Linked DNA regions of Azoarcus olearius. The protein of the gene in region 1 interacts with the protein of each later gene in a pairwise test. Links are inferred from orthologs where the notes say so. Each region holds a gene or a part of one and is shown on either strand. Other genes may lie near its edges.

Evidence for each region. The genes of interacting proteins can lie anywhere in the genome.
Region 2: the proteins of ybgC (region 1) and secA interact in binary tests that used the Escherichia coli proteins (3 or more experiments, as listed by UniProt). The link is inferred for Azoarcus olearius from one-to-one orthologs.

Annotation. Positions count from the first base shown.
Region 1 is NZ_CP016210.1:450,954-456,685, forward strand. The notes cover bases 1,253-3,969. They hold ybgC (tol-pal system-associated acyl-CoA thioesterase), read right to left. Parts: upstream 2,987-3,969; coding sequence 2,519-2,986; downstream 1,253-2,518. Other genes in these bases: dqs_RS02115 (energy transducer TonB), read right to left, coding at 1,253-1,419; dqs_RS02120 (ExbD/TolR family protein), read right to left, coding at 1,416-1,829; tolQ (protein TolQ), read right to left, coding at 1,848-2,522; dqs_RS02135 (STAS domain-containing protein), read left to right, coding at 3,188-3,969. Outside these bases: Tol-Pal system beta propeller repeat protein TolB, read right to left, coding at 1-530; more of dqs_RS02115, read right to left, coding at 577-1,252; more of dqs_RS02135, read left to right, coding at 3,970-4,357; ATP-dependent protease subunit HslV, read left to right, coding at 4,389-4,925; ATP-dependent protease ATPase subunit HslU, read left to right, coding at 4,960-5,732.
Region 2 is NZ_CP016210.1:992,376-997,179, reverse strand. What follows is about bases 1-3,297. They hold secA (preprotein translocase subunit SecA), read right to left. Parts: upstream 2,931-3,297; coding sequence 201-2,930; downstream 1-200. Other genes in these bases: dqs_RS04740 (DciA family protein), read left to right, coding at 3,036-3,297; dqs_RS04750 (HDOD domain-containing protein), read right to left, coding at 1-124. Also shown: more of dqs_RS04740, read left to right, coding at 3,298-3,464; dqs_RS04735 (hypothetical protein), read right to left, coding at 3,469-3,657; lpxC (UDP-3-O-acyl-N-acetylglucosamine deacetylase), read right to left, coding at 3,692-4,615; cell division protein FtsZ, read right to left, coding at 4,781-4,804. UniProt on the Escherichia coli protein: Required for protein export, interacts with the SecYEG preprotein conducting channel.

The DNA of each region.
Region 1 (5,732 bases):
AGTTCGTAGCGTGGCCCGGTCTTGACCACGTAGGCGATGCGGGTGGCGAAGTAGCCGGGCAGGCCGGTGAGCTTTTCATAGACGAAATCGGCGATGCGGTGCGCGGTGATGCGGTTCTGGGCCGCCGTCATGCGCAGCGCGAGGGCGCCGAGTTCGGTCTGCTTCTGGGTGTCGAACAGGCGGAAGCGGATTTCGTAGCGGCCGTCGCCCTGCGGAAACACGCTGGCGGCCAGGGCCGCGTCGGCGCCGCGGCTGCGCAGGCTGCCGAGATCGGGAATCTGTCCTTCAGGCAGCGGGAGCGGCCCGATGTCGACCAGGCTGAACAGGCCGCTGCGTTCGAGGTCGGCGCGCACGATGTCCGACACGCTGCGCGGCAGGCTGGCCTCGTTCTCGAATACCGGAATGATGACCGGGAAGCGCGAAGCGCCCGCGCCGGTGATCTCGATCGACAGTTGCGCCTGCGCGGAGAAGGACAGCAAGGCCAGTGCGGCGGCGGCGAGGAGCAGACGGAGTTGGGCGAAAGTCTTCATTTCGTGACGTGGTGCACAAGCAGTGGATTATAGCCGTGTGACCGCATCATTCTTCCAGCGGCCGGAACTTCAGTTCCAGGGTTCGTTCGAAAAGTTCCCCTTTGTCGGGTAGCGGCAGCGGGCTCGAACGGCGGATGGCGCGCTCGATGGCCTCGTCCAGCGCGGGAATGCCGGACGAGCGCTTCAGCCGCACGTTCAGGACTTCGCCCGACGGCAACTGGTCGACCTCGAACACGGCCTCCGGGTTGCCGGACAGGCCGGGTGGGCGCAGCAGGTTGCCGCGCACCTTGGTGCGGATCGCGTTGATGTAGCCCTCGGTGGCCGCCTTGTTGCGGGCCGACGCAGCCCGCGCGGCGTCGGCGCGCATCATCTTGTCGAGCTCGGCCCTTTCGGTTTCGCGCTCGAGCAGCTTGTCCATGTAGTTGTCCTTGGGCGGCTCCACCGGCTTCTTCGGCTCGGGTTTCGGCGGTTCCGGCTTTTTCGGCTCTGGCTTGGGCGGCTCCGGCTTCTTCGGTTCCGGTTTCGGCGGCTCGGGCTTCTTCGGCTCGGGCTTGGGCGGTTCCGGCTTTTTCTCCGGCGCCTTGGTGGCGATCTCGGGCTTGGCCGCCGCCTTCGGCGGTTCGGGCTTGGGCTCGGGCTTCGGTTCCGGGCGCGGCGGCGGCGGCTTGGGCGGCTCCGGCTTGGGTTCGGGCTCGGGCCGGACGTCTACCGGCTCGGGCGCGCGGCTGGGTGGCGGCGCGGCCAGCTCGACCTCGAGCGAGGCCGGCGGCTCGCTCTGCCAGCGGATGCCGAAGAACAGGAACAGCGCCAGCCCGATGTGGACCGCAAAGGTCAGCGCGAGCGAAGCCCACTTGCCCGGATGTTCGTGGGGAAGTGCGCGTTCGTTCATCGACCGGCGGCGCCCGACTGGGTCTGCAGGCTGATCTTCTTCACCCCCAACTGGCGCGCGGCTTCGAGGATGTCGATGACGTCCTGGTAGGGCAGGCTCTTGTTGGCGGCCACCAGGAAGGGTTGCTCCGGGTTGGCGGCCAGCGCTTCCTTGACCACGCGCTGGAATTCAATGCTGGACACCGGGCGCGAGGCAGCATTGCTGGTCTTGCGGATCGCGATCGCGTTGCGCTTTTCCAGCTCGATCACGATGGCCTCGGCGGGCGGCGCCGAGATCGGTCCGGCGGACGGCACGTCGATGTTGCCCGGCTGCACCATCGGCGCGGTGACCATGAAGATGACGAGCAGGACCAGCATCACGTCGATGTAGGGCACGACGTTGATCTGGTTCATCAGGCGGCGTTGGCGCATGGCTGAGTCCCCGCCGCCTTAGCGCAGGTTGCGCTGCAGGATGTTGGAGAACTCTTCCATGAAGCTCTCGAAGCGGATGCCGATGCGGTCGATGTCGTGCGCGAAGCGGTTGTAGGCGACCACCGCGGGGATCGCCGCGAACAGGCCGATCGCGGTCGCCACCAGCGCTTCGGCAATGCCGGGGGCAACCTGGGTGAGGGTGGCGGTGCCGACATTCGACAGGCCGCGGAAGGCATTCATGATCCCCCACACGGTGCCGAACAGGCCGATGTAGGGCGATACCGAGCCGACCGATGCGAGGAAGGCGAGGTGGGCTTCGAGGTCGTCCACCTCGCGCTGGAAGGTGGCGCGCATGGCACGGCGGGCGCCGTCGATGGTGGCGCCGTGGTCGTGGCTCTTGGCCCGCAGCTTGTTGTATTCGCGGTAGCCGGATTCGAAGATGCGTTCCATGCCGCCGGTGTGGTGGCGCGCCGCGGAGGCGGACTGGAACAGCGCGTTGAGGTCGCCGCCGCTCCAGAAGTCGCGTTCGAATTCGGTGGTCTTGCTGCGCGCCGCGCGGATCTGAAACCACTTGCGGAAGATCCAGTACCAGGACATCACGGACAGGCCGGCCAGCATGGCCATGACGAGCTGGACGAGGACGCTGGCCTGGGTGATCAGGCTGATGATGGAAAGGTCGTGGGAGACAGTCATGCTGGTTGGGGCGGTTCGGGTTGGGGGGAAGGCAGGACGTGTTCGAATTGTTCGCGGATCTCGGCGGGCATCGCCACCGGGCGGTTGCGCACCAGGTCCACGCAGGCGATCACCACGCGGGCGTCGAACAGGCATACGCCGTTGCGCAGCACCTGCTGACGGAACGCAAGGCTTGCGCGGCCCAGGGTCTCAATGACGGACCTCAGCTCTAACGCATCATCGAGCAAGGCGGGTGACATGTATTCGGCGTGCACCGACTTGACCACGAAGACCAGGCCGCGCTCGGCGCGCAGGCGCTGTTGTTCGAAACCGAGCGCGCGCAGCCATTCGGTGCGGGCGCGTTCGCAGTAGCGCAGGTAGTTGGCGTAGTAGACGATGCCGGCGGCGTCGGTGTCCTCGTAATAGACGCGGAGCGGGAGGACGAAGGCGTCGCCTGCGGGCTCTGGGCGGGAGCGGGTTTGCATCGCAGCATTTTACCGGGGTCCGCGCCGATGCGTCAGGTCGGTCGGTCCGAAACGCGTCCGAAGGCAACGATTCCTTACACCCCGAAGTGGGCGCAAGCCCTTTGCTGGCGCCCCTTGGCGCATCATCGGCTGGCGGTGGAAGTGCTATCCTTGCCCATCCCCTTATTCAGTGCCCCTCTCTTTCGCGGGGCGAAAAACAGCGTGGCGCTTCCTTTCTTCGGCAAGAAAACTCCCCCGGCGACGCCGGACCGGGCTGCGCCCGGCGGCGGAGATGTGCCGAAGGCGCCGCAGCCGGCGCCGACGGAGCTTTCCAGTCTCGATTTCTCGCGGGGCGACGCCAACCGTGCGTTGGCGCAGTTCGCCGGCATGGTGGAAGTCCAGGAGGTCGAGACCGGCATCGGCGCGGTGTTCGAGGAAGCGGCGGTGCTGTATGCCAATGGCGCCGACGCCGAGGCGGAGAAGGTGCTGGTCGCGGTGCTCGACGAACCGGGCAGCGTCACCGGCGAAGGGCTGTGGATGATGCTGCTCGACCTCTACCGCCTTACCGGCCAGCGGCAGAAGTTCGAGTCGCGCGTGCTCGACTACGCCACCCGCTTCGAACGCTCTCCGCCGCCCTGGTACGACCTTTCCGCCGGCGAGCGCCGGCGAAGCGACAGCGTGCCGCTGGTGACGCTGTCCGGTGCCCTCAACGCGCAGTCGGCGGCCCAGTTCCAGCAGATCGGCATCATCGGCCGCAAGAGCGGCGCGGTGCGGATCGATCTTGCACGCGTGCGCGGGGCGGATGATGCCGGCTGCGCGTTGCTGCGCCAGGTGTTTGCCCAGCTGGCGGCGGATCGCGTCAAGGTGTCGCTGCTCAACGGCGGCGGCCTTGCCGATACGTTGTCGGCGCAGATCGAAGCGGGTCGCGCCGAGCAGCGCGACACCTGGCTGCTCGTGCTCGAACTGCTGCAGTACACCGCCGATTGCGAGCGCTTCGAGCAGCTCGCGATCGACTACGCGGTGACGTTCGAGGAGTCGCCGCCGTCGTGGGAGAAGAAGGCGTCCGCGGCGGCGGCCGCGCCGGTTGCCGAACCGAGCGCGCCGCTCGTCGGCGCCAAGGGTGAGTTCGTGCTCGATGGCGAGCTGGGCGGCGCCTCCAACGACATCCTGCGCAAACTCGCCGCGCATGCGGCGGAGCGCAAGTCGGTGGTGGTCGAATGCAGCCGGCTGCGCCGTATCGATTTCGTCTGCGCCGGCACGCTGTTCAACATCATCGCCACGCTGCAGGCCCAGGGCAGGGTGGTCGAGCTTCGCGGCGTCAATGCGATGGTCGGCGCGCTGCTGCGCGTCATGAGCGTGGATCAGGTCGCGCAGGTTACCCTGCGCGCATAAGGCTGCGGCCTCTTCCTTGCGGGAATCGGACATGGAACAGTATCACGGCACCACCATCCTCTCGGTGCGCCGCGGCAACAGCGTCGCGCTCGGTGGCGACGGGCAGGTCACGCTCGGCAACATCGTCGTCAAGGCGTCGGCGCGCAAGGTGCGCACGCTCTACCAGGGCCAGATCCTGGCCGGCTTCGCGGGCGGTACGGCCGATGCCTTCACGCTGTTCGAACGCTTCGAGGCCAAGCTCGACAAGCACCAGGGCAACCTGCTGCGCAGCGCGGTGGAACTCGCCAAGGACTGGCGCACCGACCGCATGCTGCGCCGGCTCGAAGCCATGCTGGCGGTGGCCGACCGCGAGCATTCGCTGATTATCACCGGCAATGGCGACGTGCTGGAGCCCGAGCAGGGCATCGTCGCCATCGGTAGCGGCGGGGCCTATGCCCAGTCGGCCGCGCGGGCATTGATCGAAAACACCGAGCTGTCGCCGCGCGACGTGATCGCCAAGTCGCTCGCCATCGCCGGCGACCTCTGCATCTACACCAACCAGTGCCACACGATCGAAGTGCTGGACTGAGCGCGCCGTCGTAACCCGTTTCGAGCGAACCGCCATGACCCAGATGACCCCGCCGGAGATCGTCTCCGAACTCGACAAGCACATCGTCGGCCAGGCCCGCGCCAAGAAGGCCGTGGCGATCGCGCTGCGCAACCGCTGGCGCCGTGCGCGCATCGACGAGCCGCTGCGCAGCGAGATCACGCCCAAGAACATCCTGATGATCGGCCCCACCGGGGTCGGCAAGACCGAGATTGCCCGCCGCCTGGCACGGCTCGCCAACGCGCCCTTCATCAAGGTCGAGGCCACCAAGTTCACCGAAGTGGGTTACGTCGGGCGCGACGTGGACACCATCATCCGCGACCTCGTCGAAATCGCGATCAAGGATGGCCGCGAGCGGGCGATGCGTGTGGTGCGCGACCGTGCCCTCGACGCTGCCGAGGACCGCGTGCTCGATGCGCTGCTGCCGCCGGCCCGCCCGGTCGGGTTCTCCGAACCGGCCCAGCCGCAGGATTCCGCCACGCGGCAGAAATTCCGCAAGAAGCTGCGCGAAGGCGAGCTGGACGACAAGGAAGTGGAGATCGAGGTCGCAAGTGCGCCGATGCAGGCCGAAATCTTCGCCCCGCCCGGCATGGAAGAGCTGACGCAGCAGATTCAGGGCATGTTCCAGAACCTGGGCAACAGCCGAAAGAAACTGCGCAAGCTGCCGATCCGCGAGGCACTCAAGCTGCTGGCCGATGAGGAAGCGGCGCGCCTGATCAACGACGAGGAAGTGAAGACCGAAGCGTTGCGGGCGGTGGAGCAGAACGGCATCGTCTTTCTCGACGAGGT
Region 2 (4,804 bases), 540 kb from region 1 along the record:
CCGTGGCGCCGAATCCCGGCATCTCCTGCTCGCGGATATGCACCACCCATTCCTGCGCGCCACGTGGTTCGCGTGCCTGCTGCGGACGCTGTGCGCCGCTCTTGTCGTCGGGTCTGTTCGCCATGATCCCTCTCCCCGCCGCCGCAAATGCAGACGGCCCGCAAGGGGCCGTCCTTCAAAGCTGTGGCGACGCCGCACGGTCAGCTCAGTTTGCCATGGCAATGCTTGTATTTCTTCCCCGATCCGCACGGGCAAGGGTCGTTGCGGCCCACCTTCGGCCCGCCCTGCACCGGCGTCTCCGCCGTGCTGGCCGCGGCCGCCGCCAGCGCTTCGTCGTAATCGGCGTGGTGATACTGCACGTTTTCCATCTCGGGCGGCGCTTCCGCCTCGTCCAGTTGCGCTTCGGTGCGGATCTGCACCGTCATCAGCAGCTTGGAGACATCCGCCCGGACCGTGTCGAGCAGGGTCTCGAACAGTTCGAACGCTTCGCGCTTGTACTCCTGCTTGGGATTCTTCTGCGCGTAACCGCGCAGATGGATGCCCTGGCGCAGGTGGTCGAGCGCCGCCAGATGCTCACGCCAGTGGGTATCCAGGCTCTGCAGCATCACGTTGCGTTCGAACTGGTGCCAGGCCGCGGCATCCACCTGGGCGATCTTGGCCGCGTAGGCTTCCTCGCCGGCATCGATGATGCGCTTCAGGATCGCTTCGTCGTCGAGGTTGGGCTCGGCCTTCACCCACTCCAGCAGCGGCAGCTTAAGCAGGTAATCCGAGGCCAGCGCCTGCTCCAGGCCGGCGATGTCCCACTGGTCTTCCACGCTGTCGACCGGCACATAGGTGCGGAACAGGTCGTGCAGCACACCCTGACGCATCGCCTGGATGGTTTCGGAGATGTCCTCGGTTTCGAGCAGTTCGTTGCGCTGCTGGTAGATGACCTTGCGCTGGTCGTTGGCGACGTCGTCGTATTCGAGCAGTTGCTTGCGGATGTCGAAGTTGCGCTGCTCGACCTTGCGCTGGGCGGATTCGAGCGAGCGCGTCACCATGCCGTGCTCGATCGCCTCGCCTTCGGGCATCTTCAGCCGGACCATGATCGCGTTGAGACGCTCGCCGGCGAAGATCTTCATCAGCGGATCTTCCAGCGACAGGTAGAAGCGGCTGGAGCCAGGGTCGCCCTGGCGGCCGGAACGGCCGCGCAACTGGTTGTCGATGCGGCGCGACTCGTGGCGTTCGGTGCCGATGATGTGCAGCCCGCCGGCGGCGATCACCTGTTCATGCACCTTGCGCCATTCCTCGCGCAGCGCGGCGATGCGGCTTTCCTTCTCGGCGGCGGGCACGCTGTCGTCGTCGCGCACCTGCGACACCGGTTTCTCGATATTGCCACCGAGCACGATGTCGGTACCGCGGCCAGCCATGTTGGTGGCGATGGTCACCACGCCGGGACGGCCGGCCTGGGCGACGATCTGCGCTTCGCTGTCGTGCTGCTTGGCGTTGAGCAGCTGGTGGGCGATCTTCGCCTTGTTCAGCAGGCCGGAAAGGTATTCGTTGGTCTCGATGGAAGTGGTACCCACGAGCACCGGCTGGCCGCGCTTGACGCAGTCGGCGATGTCGGCGATCACCGCCTCCCATTTTTCCTTGGCGGTGCGGTAGACCTTGTCGTTCTCGTCCTTGCGCACCATCGGCCGGTTGGTGGGGATCACCACCGTTTCCAGACCGTAGATGTGGTGGAACTCGAAGGCTTCGGTGTCGGCGGTGCCGGTCATGCCGGCGAGCTTGCCGTACATGCGGAAGTAGTTCTGGAAGGTGATCGAGGCGAGCGTCTGGTTCTCGGCCTGGATGCGTACGCCTTCCTTGGCCTCGACCGCCTGGTGCAGCCCGTCGGACCAGCGCCGGCCCGCCATCAGGCGGCCGGTGAATTCATCGACGATGACGACTTCGCCGTTCTGCACCACGTAGTGCTGGTCCTTGTGGTACAGCGCATGGGCGCGCAGCGCGGCGTAAAGGTGATGCACCAGCAGGATGTTGCCCGGCTCGTACAGCCCGGCGCCTTCCGGCAGCAGGCCGATGCGCACCAGGATCTGTTCCGCATTCTCGTGGCCCTGCTCGGTGAGCAGCACCTGATGGGCCTTGAGGTCGACCGTGTAGTCGCCCGGCTCGATCACGCTGTCCTTGTCGTCCAGCCCGCCTTCCTGGCGCTTCAACAGCGGTGCCACCTGGTTCATCTTCAGGTAAAGGTCGGTGTGGTCTTCGGCCTGGCCGGAGATGATCAGCGGCGTGCGCGCCTCGTCGATTAGGATGGAGTCCACCTCGTCGACCACGGCAAAGTTGAGGCCGCGCTGCACCCGCTCGCCGGTCGCATAGACCATGTTGTCGCGCAGGTAGTCGAAGCCGAATTCGTTGTTGGTGCCGTAGGTGATGTCCGCAGCGTAGGCGAGCTGCTTCTCCGCATGGCCCATGCGCGACAGGTTGCAGCCGGTAGTGAGCCCAAGAAAGCCGTAGATGCGCCCCATCATCTCGGCGTCGCGGCTGGCCAGGTAGTCGTTGACCGTGATGACATGCACGCCCTTGCCGGGCAGCGCGTTGAGGTAGGCGGCGAGCGTTGCGACCAGGGTCTTGCCTTCGCCGGTGCGCATTTCGGCGATCTTGCCGTCGTGCAGCACCATGCCGCCGATCAGCTGGACGTCGAAGTGGCGCATGCCGTGCACCCGCTTGCCGGCTTCGCGCACGACGGCGAACGCTTCCGGCAGCAGATCGTCCAGCGTCGCACCGTCCGCCAGCCGCTGGCGGAACTCGCCGGTCTTGCCCCGCAGGGCCTCGTCGGAAAGCGCTGCGATCTCCGGCTCGAGCGCGTTGATCTTGCGCACGTTCTGGGAATACTGGCGAATGAGACGGTCGTTGCGACTACCGAAGAGTTTCTTGAGCAGACCGGAGATCATGAGATGGGGGCGAGGTCGATTCGGCAAAGCGGCGAGTTTATCATGTCGCGTTAATCGCCCCATGACGCGCCACTGGCGCCACCAAAACGCCCTCCGCGCCGCACCATGACCCGACTCCTGCAACGCTACCTCGGCAGCGGCGACGCCCTCGCCCGCCTGCAAGACCACGCCGCCCGGCTGCGCCGCCTGCAGGGCGTGCTGGAACGCCTGCTGCCGCCGGCGCTGGCCGACGCGTGCCGCGTCGCCAACATCAAGGACGACGCGCTCGTCATCGCCGCACAGGGCGGGGCGGCCGCCAGCCGGCTCAAGCAGATGCTGCCCAGCCTGCAGGCCCAGTTTCTCCAGGCCGGTTATCCGCTGCAGTCGATCAAGGTGAAGGTGGCGACGCCACAGCAGGCGGAATGGCGCCGGCCGCCGCCGGAGCGCCACATCTCGCAGACGGCGCGCAGCAGCATCACCGACTTTGCCGCCACGCTGCCGGCGGATTCGCCGCTGCGCGCATCGCTGGAACGGCTGGCGCGACGCAGCAGCTGAAGCGTCAAAGGGTGGGGGCGAGCACCCGTTCGACCAGAAGCAGCGCGAAGAACACCAACACCACGACCAGCCCGAAGCGCAGGCTTTTCCACGCCCACGCCTTGTAGCGCGGCTTGCCGGTGGCGAGCCACAGCAGCAGCGAGCCGCCGGTGCCCAGCACCACGAGCAGGATGGCGAGCCGCATGATCAGCATTGCGCCCGTCCGGTTTTTGATGGGTGCGGAGCGCTCACGCGGCCGCCAGCACCGGCGCGAACTGGTGGGCCACCGCCGGCGGCGTCGCGGCCTCGCGTTCGAAGCTGACGATCTCCCAGGCGCTGCGGTCTTCGAGCAGCACACGCAGGATCTGGTTGTTCAAGGCATGGCCGGACTTGTGAGCCGAATAACGCGCCAGCAGCGGATGGCCGCACAGATAGAGGTCGCCGATCGCATCGAGCACCTTGTGCTTGACGAACTCGTCCGCGTAGCGAAGCCCGTCGGCGTTGAGCACCCGGTACTCGTCCATCACGATCGCGTTTTCCAGGCTGCCACCCAGCGCCAGCCCGTTGGCGCGCATGAACTCGACATCCTGCATGAAGCCGAAGGTGCGCGCCCGCGCGACATCGCGCACATAGGAGTGGGTGGCGAAGTCGATGCTGACCGCGGTCGAGGTGCTGTCGATGGCCGGATGATTGAAGACGATCGAGAAGTCGAGCCGGAAACCGTCGTAGGGTTCCAGCCGCACCCATTTGTCGCCCTCGCGGTACTCCACCGGCTTCTTGACCCGCAGGAAGCGCTTGGGCGCCTTCTGCTCCTCGATGCCGGCGGACTGCAGCAGGAACACGAAGGGGCCGGAGCTGCCGTCGAGGATGGGAATTTCCGGCGCATCGACGTCGATATGCAGATTGTCGATACCCAGCCCGGCCAGCGCGGACATCAGGTGCTCGACGGTGCCGACCTTCTGGCCGCCCTTCTCCAGCCCGGAGCACATGCGGGTGTCGCAGACGGCGTACGGATCGGCGGGCAGGTCGAGCGGCGGATCGAGGTCGACGCGATGGAAGACGATGCCGGTATCCGGCGCAGCAGGCCGCAGCACAAGGTTGACCTTGCGCCCGCCATGGAGGCCGACCCCGGTCGCCTTGACCGTGGACTTGAGCGTACGTTGCCGGATCATTTGTTGTTTTCCTTCATCACGCCAATAGTTTAGCACGTGCCATGGAGGGCTTCCGGCAGCGGGGGCGCTATCGCGGCGATAGGAAAAAGCGACGGGCATCCCGCGCGCGCCGGAGGCGGCGGCACGCACGGGATGCCCGTCGGCTGCGGCTGGACGCCGCAGTGCTTAGTCGGCCTGACGGCGCAGGAA